One region of the Streptomyces sp. NPDC008317 genome, then DNA from elsewhere that is predicted to be linked to it. Evidence: riboswitches for the same ligand, from Rfam matches in the RefSeq annotation. Region 1 holds a riboswitch; the other holds the start of a gene.
What was found. A riboswitch is a leader RNA that binds a small molecule or an ion and turns the genes downstream of it on or off. The one in region 1 is predicted to bind thiamine pyrophosphate.
Positions count from the first base shown of each region.

Region 2: another riboswitch for thiamine pyrophosphate. It lies ahead of ACFY9V_RS13795 (thiamine ABC transporter substrate-binding protein); the one in region 1 lies ahead of thiC (phosphomethylpyrimidine synthase ThiC).

Region 1 is NZ_JBIBFQ010000001.1:611,695-619,024, reverse strand. Features, by position in the region: gene ACFY9V_RS02560 (helix-turn-helix domain-containing protein) at 1-440, opposite strand, end outside; gene ACFY9V_RS02555 (LuxR C-terminal-related transcriptional regulator) at 782-1,819, opposite strand; gene ACFY9V_RS02550 (hypothetical protein) at 1,928-2,755, opposite strand; partial or broken gene ACFY9V_RS02545 (XRE family transcriptional regulator) at 2,861-2,965, shown strand; gene ACFY9V_RS02540 (NUDIX domain-containing protein) at 2,970-3,440, shown strand; gene thiC (phosphomethylpyrimidine synthase ThiC) at 3,476-5,287, opposite strand; TPP riboswitch at 5,406-5,551, opposite strand; gene ACFY9V_RS02530 (YibE/F family protein) at 5,612-7,009, shown strand; gene ACFY9V_RS02525 (DUF5326 family protein) at 6,966-7,187, opposite strand; gene ACFY9V_RS02520 (cupin domain-containing protein) at 7,309-7,330, opposite strand, start outside.
Region 2 is NZ_JBIBFQ010000004.1:87,308-94,637, reverse strand. Features, by position in the region: gene tsf (translation elongation factor Ts) at 1-596, shown strand, start outside; gene pyrH (UMP kinase) at 763-1,521, shown strand; gene frr (ribosome recycling factor) at 1,667-2,224, shown strand; gene ACFY9V_RS13805 (phosphatidate cytidylyltransferase) at 2,444-3,469, shown strand; gene rlmN (23S rRNA (adenine(2503)-C(2))-methyltransferase RlmN) at 3,557-4,663, shown strand; TPP riboswitch at 4,755-4,866, shown strand; gene ACFY9V_RS13795 (thiamine ABC transporter substrate-binding protein) at 4,860-5,957, shown strand; gene ACFY9V_RS13790 (iron ABC transporter permease) at 6,116-7,330, shown strand, end outside.

The sequences.
Region 1 (7,330 bases):
GCGGGCTCGAAGAGCTGGCGCCACGCCTGGTTGGTCTCCAGAATCCGCCAGGCGCCGTCCACGGTGAGGGCGGGGACCTGGAGCGCGTGGAGGTACGACGTCCAGCCGGTGACGGCCTCGGGGTCGGGTTCCGCCGGGCCGCGCGGCGGGTAGCCGCCGGTGACGATGAACCACAGCTCGTCGCGCTTGCGCGAGTCCAGCCGCAGCGCGTTGGCGAGGCTGTCGAGGCGGTGGGCGGGGATGGGGCGTCCGCAGCCCTCCCAGTCCTGGTAGAGGCGCGGTGATATGCCCAGGCGCTGGGCCACCGCGTGCTGGCTCAGGCCCGGCGGGCGGTAACCGTTGTGGCCCGTGATGGGCTCGGGTTCGCCCACGAAATTTCTGCGGGCCTCGCGCAGGAACTCCTGGATCAGCGGTGGGTCCTCGTCGGAACGACGGTCCATGGCTTGTCCCCCGGATCTTCTCGGCTGCCGCGTCCTTGGGGGTGAGGGGTCACCCGGCGTCCGCGGCCTGCGATTTCGCGCCCCCGCTCATGCTAAGCGGGGATGCTCGCGAGCCGCCGGAATCGCCTTGTCCACATCGGGCACTGTCCCAAGTGCGACACACTTCGGTGGTGGGGTGGTGGGGTGGTGTGCTGGTTCACCAGTCCGGTGGGGTGGTCGCGCGGATGCGGTGGTCACGCGGGTGCGGTGGGTGTCCCGGGTGCGGTGGGCGTCCCGGATGCGGTGGATGGACGGCGGCGCACGGCCGTACGGTGCGGCCCGCGGGGTACGGTGCGGCCGGGTCAGAGGTCGTCCGGGTCGAGCAGCCGGGCCAGCTTCAGGCCGACCTCGAAGCGGCTGGAGACCTGGAGCCGTTCCATCAGCTTGGTCATCACGCGCTGCACGGTGCGCCGGGCGACGCCCAGCGTCCTGGCGATGCGGTCGTCACTGTAGCCGTTGGCCATCAGCCGGATGATGGTCCGCTCCTGGTCGGTGAAGTCCGTGGCGGCGCCGGGGTCGTCGTCGCTGTCGGGGGCGGGGGTGGCTTGACCGCCGCGCGCCATGTGCGGCATCGGCTTCGCCCGCAGCCAGTAGTCCTCGTAGACCGAGACGTACGAGCGGGCCAGCACCGCGCCGCGCACCAGCGTCATCGACGACCGTACGTGCGGGACGCCCGGCAGGACGACGGTGTGCCGGTCCACCACCAGCAGGTCGTGCGGGCCGTGGTCGATCAGCCGGACGCCGACGCCCACGTCGGTCAGGTCGTTCAGATACTTGCTGTACTTCGGGATCTGGAGCAGCGAGCGCGGGTACAGGGCGCGGACCCGCACCCCGCGCCGTACCATCGCCGCGTCCCCGGCCAGGGAGTGCTCCAGCACCGCCATGTCCTGCGGCATCGGGCCCGGGTGCAGCGAGTCCACGGACTCCCGCGCGGTGGCGTCGATGTCGGCCAGCGCGCTCAGCCGGGTCTCCAGGTCCTCGAAGTTCTGGACGACCACCTGCTCCTGGAGCCGCGCCGCCGCCGGCCGGAACACCGTCAGCAGCGCCTGCGTCGTCTCGCTGAGCTCCGCCGCGTTCCGCAACTGCGCCGCGGCCGTGCCCAGATACGTGTCCATCGCCACCGCCAGCGCGGCGTCCGGGTCGACGGTCTCGACCCGCCCCTCCACCAGCCGGACCAGCCCCATGCCCTTCAAGGTCCGCAGCCCCGACTCCAGCCGCCCCTCGTCCAGCCCCACCAGCCCCGCCAGCCCCGCGTACGGAGCCCCACCGCCGTTCGCCACCGCCGTATAGATCACGACGGCGGACTCGATATCCCGCCCCTCACCCCTCGCCTGCCCCATCCCCTGCCCTCTTCCCCACCCACCACCCGACCCGCCCGATTCTCCCCCACCCCCCTTTTCCCCCAACAGCCCGTCCACCAGGTCTTCACCGGCCGCAGGTGCCGGCGATCAGCGAGCACCGCGTTCTTGGCGCTGCTGAGTGCGCAATCCGAGCAGCCTGCGATGGTCGTCGTCCTCGCTCAAGCCCTCGCCGATGGCCAAGAGGGACAGAAGTTGCAGAGGCCGCCCGGTCGATGCCGCGGCCTCCATTTTGTGGTGGCCGTCGAGCAGGAAATGCGTAAGCCCCCAGTGCTCGTAGTAGTCGGTCGCCCCGGTGTTCATCGCGGGCATGCAGCGGTCCAGAGTCGACACCGCCACCGCCGTCGGTACCGCTCCGCCTCCCAACCGCTCGGCGTAGTCCGCCACCCGCTCCCGTTCGTTCCAGGACGGCGGCACCATCGGCACGACGAACTCGTAGAAATGCGCCTCGTTGTCGACCGGTGTCTCGAACGTACGGAAATACGGCGTGCACGGGTGGTCCGGGAGGCCCCAGAACCCGTCGATGCCCCATGTGGCGACCTTCTCGCCGCTGAAGTAGTCACCTTCCTTGCCGGGAAAGACCAGGCTCGGCTCGATGCGAAGCAGCAAGGGGCGGTAGTCGCCTTCCGGCAGCAAGGAGCCGAACGCCTGGAGGACGCCGTCGTCCACATCCGTGAGGTGGCCGGCGAGACGGTCCCGTACGCCCTCCGGCGACAGCGTCCCCTGGGCACCCTCAAGCCGCCGGAAGAGCAGCCCGCACGTCCCGCACCAGAAGCTGCGCTCGAACGCCGGCTCACCGTCGAGCGCCAGAAGTCTGAGACCGGCCCCCGCCCCCGCCCGCCTGGGACCCTCTTCGAACCTGAGCCGCGCCTCGGACGAGGGAACTCCGAGTCTGCGCGGTTCGCCTGCGATCAGCATCACGCGCACAACCGTACGAGACCCCCTCCGCTGTCCCGCCCCCTCCCGGCCAGGTGTCCCGCCTCGGGACGGTCCCGCACCAGCCGAACCGTGGCACGCAGGGCCGTCTGGCACCTGCGGCAGCACGGCGACGGCAGCCTGTTCGACACCTACGCCGACAGCTTCGACGCCGTATGGGCCACGGCGCAGCCCGCGCCTCGGGAACACTGACGCCATGGCACGCACCGAGTTCTACGACGATCCGGACGCTCCCGCACCGAACAGTCTCGTCGTCGCCGCGTCTGCCGTCGTCACCGACGAGCAGGGTCGCATCCTGCTCCAGCGGCGCCGCGACAACGGCTTGTGGGCGCTGCCCGGGGGCGGCATGGAGATGACCGATTCCCTGCCCGGCACGGCGGTGCGCGAGGTCAAGGAGGAGACCGGCCTGGACGTGGAGATCACCGGGCTCGTCGGCACGTACACCGATCCGCGCCACGTGATCGCGTACACGGACGGGGAGGTACGCCGACAGTTCAACGTCTGCTTCACCGCCCGGGTCACCGGCGGGGAGCTGGCCGTCTCGGACGAGTCCACGGAAGTGCGCTTCGTCGCGGCCGGGGAGGTGGACGAGCTGCCGATGCATCACACGCAGCGGCTCAGGGTCGGTCACTTTCTGGAGGGACGGGAGCGGCCGTATCTGGGGTGAGGGCCCCGGCACCGGGGTGCCGGGGCCCTCGGGTGTCAGTCCGCCAGCGGCAGGTACACGCGGTTGCCGGCGGCGGCGAACTCGCGGGACTTCTGGGCCATGCCCAGCTCGGCCTCGGAGGCGGAGGCGGAGGCGGGGGCTACTGGGCCGCCGTGGTCGCGGCGGATGTCGTGGGAGATCTTCATCGAGCAGAATTTCGGGCCGCACATGGAGCAGAAGTGGGCGGTCTTGGCGGGCTCGGCGGGGAGCGTCTCGTCGTGGAAGGCGCGGGCGGTGGCGGGGTCGAGGGCGAGGTTGAACTGGTCTTCCCAGCGGAATTCGAAGCGCGCGTCGGAGAGGGCGTCGTCCCACGCCTGGGCGCCCTCGTGCCCCTTGGCGAGGTCGGCGGCGTGGGCGGCGATCTTGTAGGTGATCACACCGGTCTTGACGTCGTCGCGGTCGGGCAGCCCGAGGTGTTCCTTGGGGGTGACGTAGCAGAGCATCGCGGTGCCCCACCAGGCGATCATCGCGGCGCCGATGCCGGAGGTGATGTGGTCGTAGGCGGGGGCGATGTCGGTGGTGAGCGGGCCGAGCGTGTAGAACGGGGCCTCTTCGCAGATCTCCTGCTGGAGGTCGATGTTCTCCTTGATCTTGTGCATGGGCACGTGCCCGGGGCCCTCGATCATCGTCTGCACCTGGTGCCGCTTGGCGACGGTGTTCAGCTCGCCGAGAGTGCGCAGTTCGGCGAACTGCGCCTCGTCGTTGGCGTCCGCGATGGAGCCGGGGCGCAGGCCGTCGCCGAGCGAGTACGTGACGTCGTACGCGGCCAGGATCTCGCACAGCTCCTCGAAGTGCGTGTAGAGGAAGCTCTCCTGGTGGTGCGCCAGGCACCACGCGGCCATGATCGAGCCGCCGCGCGAGACGATGCCGGTCTTGCGGCGGGCGGTCAGCGGGACGTAGCGGAGCAGCACGCCCGCGTGCACCGTCATGTAGTCGACGCCCTGCTCGGCCTGTTCGATGACGGTGTCGCGGTAGACGTCCCAACTCAGCTCTTCCGCGCGGCCGTCGACCTTCTCCAGCGCCTGGTAGAGCGGGACGGTGCCGATGGGGACGGGGGAGTTGCGCAGCACCCACTCGCGGGTGGTGTGGATGTTGCGGCCGGTGGACAGGTCCATGACCGTGTCGGCGCCCCAGCGGGTGGCCCAGGTCATCTTGTCGACCTCCTCCTCGATGGAGGAAGTGACCGCCGAATTGCCGATGTTGGCGTTGACCTTCACCAGGAACCGCTTGCCGATGATCATCGGCTCGATCTCCGGGTGGTTGATGTTGGCGGGCAGTACGGCCCTCCCCGCGGCGATCTCGTCCCGGACGATCTCGGACGGGACGTTCTCGCGCAGCGCGACGTACTCCATCTCCGGCGTGATCTCGCCCCGCCTGGCGTAGGCGAGTTGGGTGACCGGCGTCCCGGTACGGCCCCGGCGGGGGAGCCGGGGGCGGCCGGGGAAGACCGCGTCGAGATTGCGGAGCCCGCCGCGCGGCGAGGTGTGCTTGAGGCCGTCGTCCTCGGGGCGGACCGGCCGTCCCGGGTACTCCTCGGTGTCGCCGCGCGCGATGATCCAGTGCTCCCGGAGCGGGGCGAGCCCGCGCCGGACGTCCGTCTCCACGGACGGATCGGTGTACGGGCCCGACGTGTCGTACAGCGTCACGTCGTTCCCATTGGTGAGGTGCACCTGCCGGACCGGCACCCGCAGGTCCGGCCGCGATCCGACGACGTACGACTTGTGCCAGCCGATGTCCCGTACGGGACCGTCCACTTCGGTACGGTTCGAGCCGTCCGCTTCCGTACCGTTCGAGGCGGCCGACTCCATACGATTCGAGGCGGCCGACTCCGTACGGATCGAGCCCTCCGCTTCCGTACGATTCGAGCCGACCGACTCCGTACGGGCGGATTCGTCCCCGTCGGATCCAGGCGTGTGCGCGTCCTGCATGGTCATGAGACCCACTCCCTACGCCGGCATTACCCGGTAACAGGTTCAGCGGTCGGCGCAGCGTTCGTCCCGGCGGTCATGCCGTGCCGGCAACAGGTTCAGCGCCCTCTCAGCCCGGTGCTCCGAGCTCCCGCGTTTGCAAAGGTGCCCCCACGGTAGCGGTTCGGCGAGGACAGGCACCAGGGATCTTGCGATGATCAGCCCGTGGAAGAGCCCCCGCAGAGCCCAAGTCCCGGCCCCGGACCCGGCCACGGCCCTGGCCCCGGCCCCGGCCCCGGCCCCGGCGCGAGCCACGGGCACAGTCACGGACACAGCCACAGTCATGGCCACGGTCACGGCCCCGTGCCGCCGGTCTCCCAGCACCTGCGCAAGGTCATCGCCGCGATCCTGGTCCCCTTCGCCGCCGCCGTCGTCGTCGGCCTGATCGTGCTGTGGCCGGGCGGCGCGCCCCAACACGCCCGCAGCGGCGTCGGCTTCGACCAGCAGACCCGGCAGGGCAAGGTGGTGCGACTGGTCGACGTGTCCTGCAAGGCGGAGAACCCGGGCCAGTCGTCGTCGGCCGCGAGCGACACGTGCCAGAAGGCCACCATCGAGGTCGAGTCGGGGCCCGACAAGGGGACGACCTTCACCGAGATCGTGCACCCCGACCAGTCCCGCCGCTACACCAAGGGCGAGGGCGTGGTCCTCGCGTACGCGCCCAACGCCCCCGCCGGGCTGCGCTATTCGGTCACCGACGTGGACCGCGGCTTCCCGCTCGCGCTGCTCGCCGGGATCTTCGCGGTCGCGGTGATCGTCGTCGGACGGCTGCGCGGTCTGATGGCCCTGATCGCACTGATCGTCTCGTTCGGGATCTTGACCCTCTTCATCCTTCCGGCCATCCTCCGCGGCGACAATCCACTGCTGGTGGCGGTGGTCGGCGGCAGCGCCATCATGCTCATCGCGCTGTACATGTGCCACGGCGTCAACGCCCGCACCTCGGTGGCCGTCCTCGGCACGCTCTGCTCACTGCTGCTGATCGGCGTCCTGGGCTCGGTCTTCATCGACTGGGCGCGGCTGACCGGCAACACCTCGGACGAGACGGGCGTGATCCACAGCCTCTATCCCGGCATCGAGATCAAGGGCGTCCTGCTCGCGGGCGTCATCATCGGCTCGCTCGGCGTGCTCGACGACGTCACCGTCACCCAGACCTCGGCGGTGTGGGAGCTGAAGGACGCCGATCCCGGCGCGAATTGGCGCAAACTCTACGGCGCCGGAATGCGGATCGGCCGCGACCACATCGCCTCGGTGGTCAACACCTTGGTGATGGCGTACGCGGGCGCCGCGCTGCCGCTGCTGCTGCTCTTCTCGATCGCGCGCAGCGGCGTCCTGCGGGTGGCCAGCAGCGAACTGGTGGCGGAGGAGATCGTCCGCACCCTGGTGGGCAGCATCGGCCTGGTCGCCTCGGTGCCGCTGACCACGGCCCTGGCGGCGCTGGTGGTCAGCGCCGACCGGCACGAGAGGAGCGGCGGCAAGAACGGTGACGACAACGGCGGCAAGGGCGCGACCGGCCCCGCCGGACCTACCAGTCCCGCCCCGACCCGGAGGAGCCACCGCCGCCGGTGACCCGCTTGACGACCAGCACCAGCGCCCCGACCAGGACCACGAACACGATCACCTTGAAGAGCAGTCCGAAGACGATGCTCACCAGGCTGGCGATCAGCGAGCCGAAGACGATCAGCGCGATGACCGGGATGGCCACCCACTTCACCCACCACGGCAGGCCCTTCAGCAGCTTCTCCATGATGTCCTCGGTCTCCTTCTCCTTCTCGGGTCCTGGCGGTGTTCCGCCGATACTTCGACTGTAGGGCCACCGATGCCTGCGGCGGAGGGCCAGGAGGCCGGATACGACCCTGAACGCACCCTTAGGGCTCCGGGGGTGAGAAG
Region 2 (7,330 bases), on a different contig from region 1:
AGACGGACTTCGTCGCCAAGGGCGACAAGTTCGTCGCCGTGGCCGACGCCATCGCCGCCCACGTCGCCGCCAGCAAGCCGGCCGACATCACGGCGCTGCTCGGCTCCGAGATCAAGGACGGCCAGACCGTCCAGGCGTACGTGGACGAGGCGAACGCCACCCTCGGCGAGAAGATCGTGCTCGACCGCTTCGCCCAGTTCTCCGGCACCTACGTGACCTCCTACCTGCACCGCACCAGCCCCGACCTGCCCCCGCAGGTCGGCGTCCTGGTCGAGCTGGACAAGGCCGACGCGCAGGTCGCCAAGGACGTCGCCCAGCACATCGCCGCCTTCGCGCCGACCGCCCTGTCCCGCGACGAGATCCCGGCCGAGACGGTCGAGAACGAGCGTCGCGTCGCCGAGGCCACCGCCCGCGAGGAGGGCAAGCCCGAGGCCGCCCTGGCGCGCATCGTCGAGGGCCGGGTGAACGGCTTCTTCAAGGAGAACGTCGTCCTGGAGCAGGCCTTCGCGAAGGACTCCAAGAAGACCGTCCAGAAGGTGCTGGACGAGGCCGGCGTCACGCTGAAGCGTTTCGCGCGTTTCCGCGTCGGCGTCTGATCGCGCTGGACACGAAAGCAGCGAATGACCGACGGCCCGGCTAGGGTCGTACGCGGTCGGCCGCCCGCCGACCGGCCGCAGATGTGACGAGGAGGCCATTGCCGTACAGGGAACCCACGAGGACCCGCGGCAATGGCCTCCTTCGTACGTGCACGAGGAGATCTCCATGGACAAAGGCGCCGATACGGCCCACCACACCACCGCCCACCGCCGCTATCTGCTGAAGCTGTCCGGCGAGGCGTTCGCCGGGGGAGGCGGTCTCGGAGTCGATCCCGACGTCGTGCACGCCATCGCCCGCGAGATCGCCGCGGTCGTCGCGGACGGCTACGAGATCGCCCTCGTCGTCGGCGGCGGCAACTTCTTCCGCGGCGCCGAACTCCAGCAGCGCGGCATGGACCGGGCCCGCTCGGACTACATGGGCATGCTCGGCACGGTCATGAACTGCCTGGCCCTCCAGGACTTCCTGGAGAAGGAGGGCGTCGAGACCCGCGTGCAGACCGCGATCACCATGGGCCAGGTCGCCGAGCCGTACATCCCGCTGCGGGCCGTACGGCACCTGGAGAAGGGCCGCGTCGTCATCTTCGGCGCCGGTATGGGCATGCCGTACTTCTCCACCGACACCACCGCCGCCCAGCGGGCCCTGGAGATCGACGCGGCGGCCATGCTGATGGGCAAGAACGGGGTCGACGGGGTCTACGACTCCGACCCCAAGCTGAACCCGGACGCGGTGAAGTTCGACGCCCTGGAGTACGGCGAGGTCATCACCCGCGACCTGCGGGTCGCCGACCTCACCGCGATCACCCTCTGCCAGGACAACAAGCTGCCGATCCTCGTCTTCGAGCTGCTCGCCGAAGGGAACATCGCGCGGGCCGTGAAGGGTGAGAAGATCGGCACGCTGGTCAACGACCGGGGCTCCAGGGCTTAATGACCGCCCGAGCGCCGGGTGGTGACACGTCCCGGTTCGCCCGGTCCGGGGATGGACAACAGGCTGCCGGTCGGACACCGTGCAGGAAAGACGCGCGCAGGGGCCCGACCGTCAGGCTCCGCCTTCTGAATACCAGGAGCACATGGTGATTGAAGAGACCCTCCTCGAGGCCGAGGAGAAGATGGAGAAGGCCGTCGTCGTCGCCAAGGAGGACTTCGCGGCGATCCGTACCGGCCGGGCGCACCCCGCGATGTTCAACAAGATCGTGGCCGAGTACTACGGCGCGCCCACCCCGATCAACCAGCTCGCCTCGTTCGCGGTGCCCGAGCCGCGGATGGCGGTGATCACCCCCTTCGACAGCAGCAGTCTGCGCAACATCGAGGAGGCGATCCGCAACTCCGACCTCGGCGTCAACCCGAGCAACGACGGCCGGATCATCCGGGTGGCGTTCCCGCAGCTCACCGAGGAGCGGCGCCGGGAGTACATCAAGGTCGCCAAGACCAAGGGCGAGGACGCCAAGATCTCGATCCGCAGCGTCCGCCGCAAGGCCAAGGAGACCCTCGACAAGCTCGTCAAGGACGGCGAGTCGGGCGAGGACGAGGTGCGCCGCGCGGAGAAGGAGCTGGACGACACGACGTCGAAGTACGTCGCCCAGGTCGACGAGCTGCTCAAGCACAAGGAAGCCGAGCTGCTGGAGGTCTGACCGGGCCGGGCCCCCGGGCCCGCCCCGGAAACACCGCCCCGGACATCTCAGTCCGTCCGGACACGCCCGTCCGGACACGCCCGTCCGGACACGCCCGTCCGGACACGCCCGTCCTGGCACCGTTCCTGACGCCCGTCCGGACACCGGCAGTACGACCGTATGCACGATCCCGCCCTCAGCCCTTCCCGGCCGACACACGACGACGCGAGGCGAAGCTCAGTGAACGACTCTTCCTGGGGCGCTTCGCCACGCGCCGGTCACTGGGGAGCGCCCGAGGACACGGTCACCAACGGCGCGGCCGACGGCTCGATTGCGGATGACACGATCATCTATCCGGCGGGTTCCGCACCCGATTCCGGGCGCGGCAGGAAGACTCCTCCTATGCCAACCGCCCCGGAGCCGACACCGCCGCCGCAGCCCCCCGCGAAGAAGTCCGCAGGGCGGAATCTGCGCGCGGCGATAGGGGTCGGCCTCGGCCTCGGCGCGGTCATCGTCGCCTCGCTCTTCATCGTGAAGGCGGTGTTCGTCGGCGTCGTGGTCGTCGCCGCCGCCGTCGGCGTCTGGGAGCTGACCTCGCGGCTGGCGGAGCGCAAGGGCATCCGCGCCCCGCTGATCCCGATCGCGGCCGGCGGTACGGCGATGATCATCGCCGGGTATCTGCGCGGCGCGGACGGCGCCTGGGTGGCGATGGCCCTCACCGCGCTCGCCATCCTCGTGTGGCGCATGACGGAGCCGCCCGAGAACTACCTGCGCGACGTCACCGCCGGCGTCTTCGCCGCCTTCTACGTGCCCTTCCTGGCCACCTTCGTGGTCATGATGCTCGCCGCCGACGACGGCCCGCGCCGCGTCCTGGTCTTCCTGCTGCTCACCGTGATCAGCGACACCGGCGCCTACGCCGTCGGCTGGCGCTTCGGCAAGCACAGGCTCGCGCCCCGCATCAGCCCCGGCAAGACCCGCGAGGGCCTGCTCGGCGCGATCTCCTTCGCCATGGTCGCGGGCGCCCTGCTCATGCAGTACGTCATCGACGACGGCCGCTGGTGGCAGGGCCTCCTCCTCGGCCTCGCCGCCGCCGTCAGCGCCACCCTCGGCGACCTCGGCGAATCCATGATCAAGCGCGACCTCGGCATCAAGGACATGGGCACCCTCCTGCCGGGCCACGGCGGCATCATGGACCGCCTCGACTCCCTGCTCCCCACCGCCCCCGTCGTCTGGCTCCTCCTGGCCGTCTTCGTCGGCACCGGCTGACCCCCCGGACGGCCCGCCGCCCGAGCGACAGCCCCGGACCAGCGGGCGACCGGCCGACCCATTTCGATCTGCGACACTTGTCAGATCATGCCTGTACCCGGAGAACTCACTTTTGCCGCGCCGCGTGGGGCCAAGAAGCCGCCGCGGCACCTTGCCGACCTCACTCCCGTCGAGCGGCGGGAGGCGGTGGCCGCGCTCGGGGAGAAGCCGTTCCGGGCGAAGCAACTGTCGCAGCACTACTTCGCGCGGTACGCCGACGATCCGGCGGCGTGGACGGACATTCCGGCCGCGGCGCGGGGGAAGCTGGCGGAGGACCTGCTGCCGGAGCTGATGACGGTGGTGCGGCACGCGTCGTGCGACGACGGGGACACCCGTAAGACGCTGTGGAAGCTGTTCGACGGGACGCTCGTCGAGTCGGTGCTGATGCGGTACCCGGACCGGGTCACGATGTGCATCTCCTCGCAGGCGGGCTGCGGCATGAACTGCCCGTTCTGCGCGACCGGGCAGGCCGGTCTCGACCGGAATCTGTCCACCGCCGAGATCGTGCACCAGATCGTCGCGGGCATGAAGAGCCTGCGCGACGGCGAGGTGCCCGGGGGGCCCGCGCGGCTGTCGAACATCGTCTTCATGGGGATGGGCGAGCCGCTGGCCAACTACAAGCGCGTGATCGGCGCGATCCGCCGCCTCACCGACCCCGAGCCGGACGGCCTCGGCCTGTCGCAGCGCGGCATCACCGTCTCCACGGTCGGCCTGGTCCCGGCGATCTACCGGTTCGCCGACGAGGGGCTGAAGTGCCGCCTCGCGGTCTCGCTGCACGCGCCCGACGACGAGCTGCGCGACACCCTGGTGCCGGTCAACACCCGCTGGAAGGTCCGCGAGGTGCTGGACGCGGCCTGGCACTACGCCGAGGTCTCCGGCCGCCGGATCTCCATCGAGTACGCGCTGATCCGGGACATCAACGACCAGGCGTGGCGCGCGGACCGGCTCGGCCGGATGCTGAAGAACCACCGGGTGCACGTCAATCTGATCCCGCTCAACCCCACGCCCGGCTCCAAGTGGACGGCCTCCCGGCCGGAGGACGAGCGGGCGTTCGTCGCCGCGCTCGAGTCCCACGGCGTGCCCGTGACCGTGCGGGACACCCGCGGCCAGGAGATCGACGGCGCGTGCGGCCAGCTCGCGGCCTCGGAGCGCTGAGGCGCCGGGCGCGTTAAGGGCCCGGCGCTGACCAGCCCTTTCGCACCTGCTGCTATCGTGCTCGTGCAATCACACAAGTACGTACAAGTGAACATTCCGACAGGGGAGCGCCTGAGACGGCGCTGAGAGTGCGGCCCACGAGACCGCAGACCCTCGGACCTGATCCGGGTCATACCGGCGTAGGGAGTCTGCACAGATGAACACCATCCGTCGGCGTGCCATCGGCGCGCTCGTCCTGGCCACGGTCGGCGCCACCGCGCTCGCCGCGTGCGGCAGCGACTCGGGCGGCACCAAGACCAGCGGCGGCAGCACGTCCAAGACCGTGACGCTGGTCAGCCACGACTCCTTCGCGGCGTCCGACGCCGTGCTCAAGGACTTCACCAAGGAGACCGGCTACACGGTCAAGGTGCTGCGCGGCGGAGACGCGGGCGCGGCCGTCAACCAGGCGATCCTCACCAAGGACCACCCGCAGGGCGACGTCTTCTTCGGCGTCGACAACACGCTGCTGTCCCGCGCGCTCGACAACGGCCTGTTCACCCCGTACGCGGCCAAGGGCCTCGACCAGGTGCCCGCCGACCTCCAACTCGACGCGGCCAAGCACCGGGTGACGCCCATCGACTCCGGTGACGTCTGCGTCAACTACGACCGGGCGTACTTCACCGCGCACAAGCTGGCCCCGCCCGTCACCTTCGCGGACCTGGTCAAGCCGGAGTACAAGAACCTGCTGGTCACCGAGAACGCCGCGACGTCCTCGCCCGGTCTGGCCTTCCTGCTCGGCAGCGCCGCCGCCTACGGGGACTCCGACTGGCAGTCGTACTGGAAGCAGCTCAAGGCCAACGGCGTCGAGGTCGTGGACGGTTGGGAGCAGGCGTACAACGACCGCTTCTCCGGTTCCTCGGCAGGCAAGAAGGCCAAGGGCGACAAGCCGCTGGTCGTGTCGTACGCGTCCAGCCCGCCCGCCGAGGTCGTGGGCGTCACCCCCGCACCTGCCCAGTCCCCGACCGGGGTCTCCACCGGCACCTGCTTCCGGCAGATCGAATTCGCCGGGCTGCTGCACGGCGCGAAGAACACCGCGGGCGGCCAGGCGCTGATCGACTTCCTGCTGAGCAGGACGTTCCAGGAGGACATGCCCCTCCAGATGTACGTCGACCCGGTGCGCAAGGACGCCGCCGAGCCCGAGGTGTTCACCACATACGGCGCGAAGATCACCGACCCGAAGACGCTGGCGCCCGACAAGATCGCCGCCAAGCGCGACGAGTGGGTCAAGGCATGGTCGTCGATCGTCCTCAAGTGACGCCCGGCGCCGAAAAGACGGACGCGGCCGATACGTCGGGCCACGCCGATACGACGGACACGACCGGCACGTCGGACGCGACCGGCACGGCATCGGCGGTACGCGGCAGGGGCCGGTCGCTCGTACCCGGTCGCGGCACCGCGATCCGACTCGCCCTGATGGCCGTGCCCGCCGCCTTCTTCGGGGTGTTCTTCGCCTACCCCGTGATCTCCATCGTCGGCCGCGGCCTGCACCAGGGCGGCCGGTGGCAGCTCGGCCGGATCGGCGACGTCCTCGGCGACGGCTCCATCCGGCACGTGCTGTGGTTCACCTGCTGGCAGGCCGCCGCGTCCACCGCGCTGACCCTGGCCGTCGCCCTGCCCGGCGCGTATGTCTTCGCGCGGCTCGACTTCCCCGGCAAGCGGCTGCTGCGGGCCGTCGTCACCGTGCCCTTCGTGCTGCCGACCGTGGTCGCCGGTTCGGCCTTCCTCGCGCTGCTCGGCCGCGGCGGCTTCACCGACTCGCTGTGGGGCGTCCGCCTGGACACCACCGTGTGGGCGATCCTCATCGCGCACGTCTTCTTCAACTACGCGGTGGTCGTCCGCACCGTCGGCGGCCTGTGGGCGCAGCTCGACCCGCGCCAGGAAGAGGCCGCGCGGATGCTCGGCGCGAGCCGGCTCGCCGCCTGGCGGCGGGTCACGCTGCCCGCGCTCGGCCCCTCGGTGGCCGCCGCCGGGCTGATGGTGTTCCTGTTCACCTTCACCTCCTTCGGCGTGATCCAGATCCTCGGCGGCCCGCTGTACTCCACCCTCGAAGTGGAGATCTACCGGCAGACCGCGGAACTCCTCGACCTGCCGACCGCCGCCGTGCTGACCCTGCTGCAATTCGCCGCCGTCGCCGCGATCCTCGCCGTGCACGCCTGGACCGTACGCCGCCGGGAGTCCACGCTGCGGCTGGTCGACGCGGCCACCACCGCGCACCGGCCGCGCGGCAGGGGGGAGCGGACGCTGCTCGCCGGAGTGCTCGCCGTCATCGCGCTGCTGATCCTGCTGCCGCTGGGCGTGCTCGTCGCCCGCTCGCTGGACGGCCCCGACGGCTACGGCTTCGCCTTCTACCGCTCGCTCGGCTCCGTCGGCTCGGGCCGGAGCGGCGGCACCTTCACCGTCGCCCCGCTGGAGACGGTCTGGAATTCGCTGCGGTACGCCGCCGTCGCCACCGTCATCGCCTTGACGGTCGGCGGGCTCGCCGCCGCGGCCCTGGTCCGCAGGGCGGGACGGCTGGTCCGCGGCTTCGACGCGCTGCTGATGCTGCCGCTCGGCACCTCCGCCGTCACCGTAGGCTTCGGCTTCCTGATCACCCTCGACAAGCCGCCGCTCGACCTGCGGTCCTCCTGG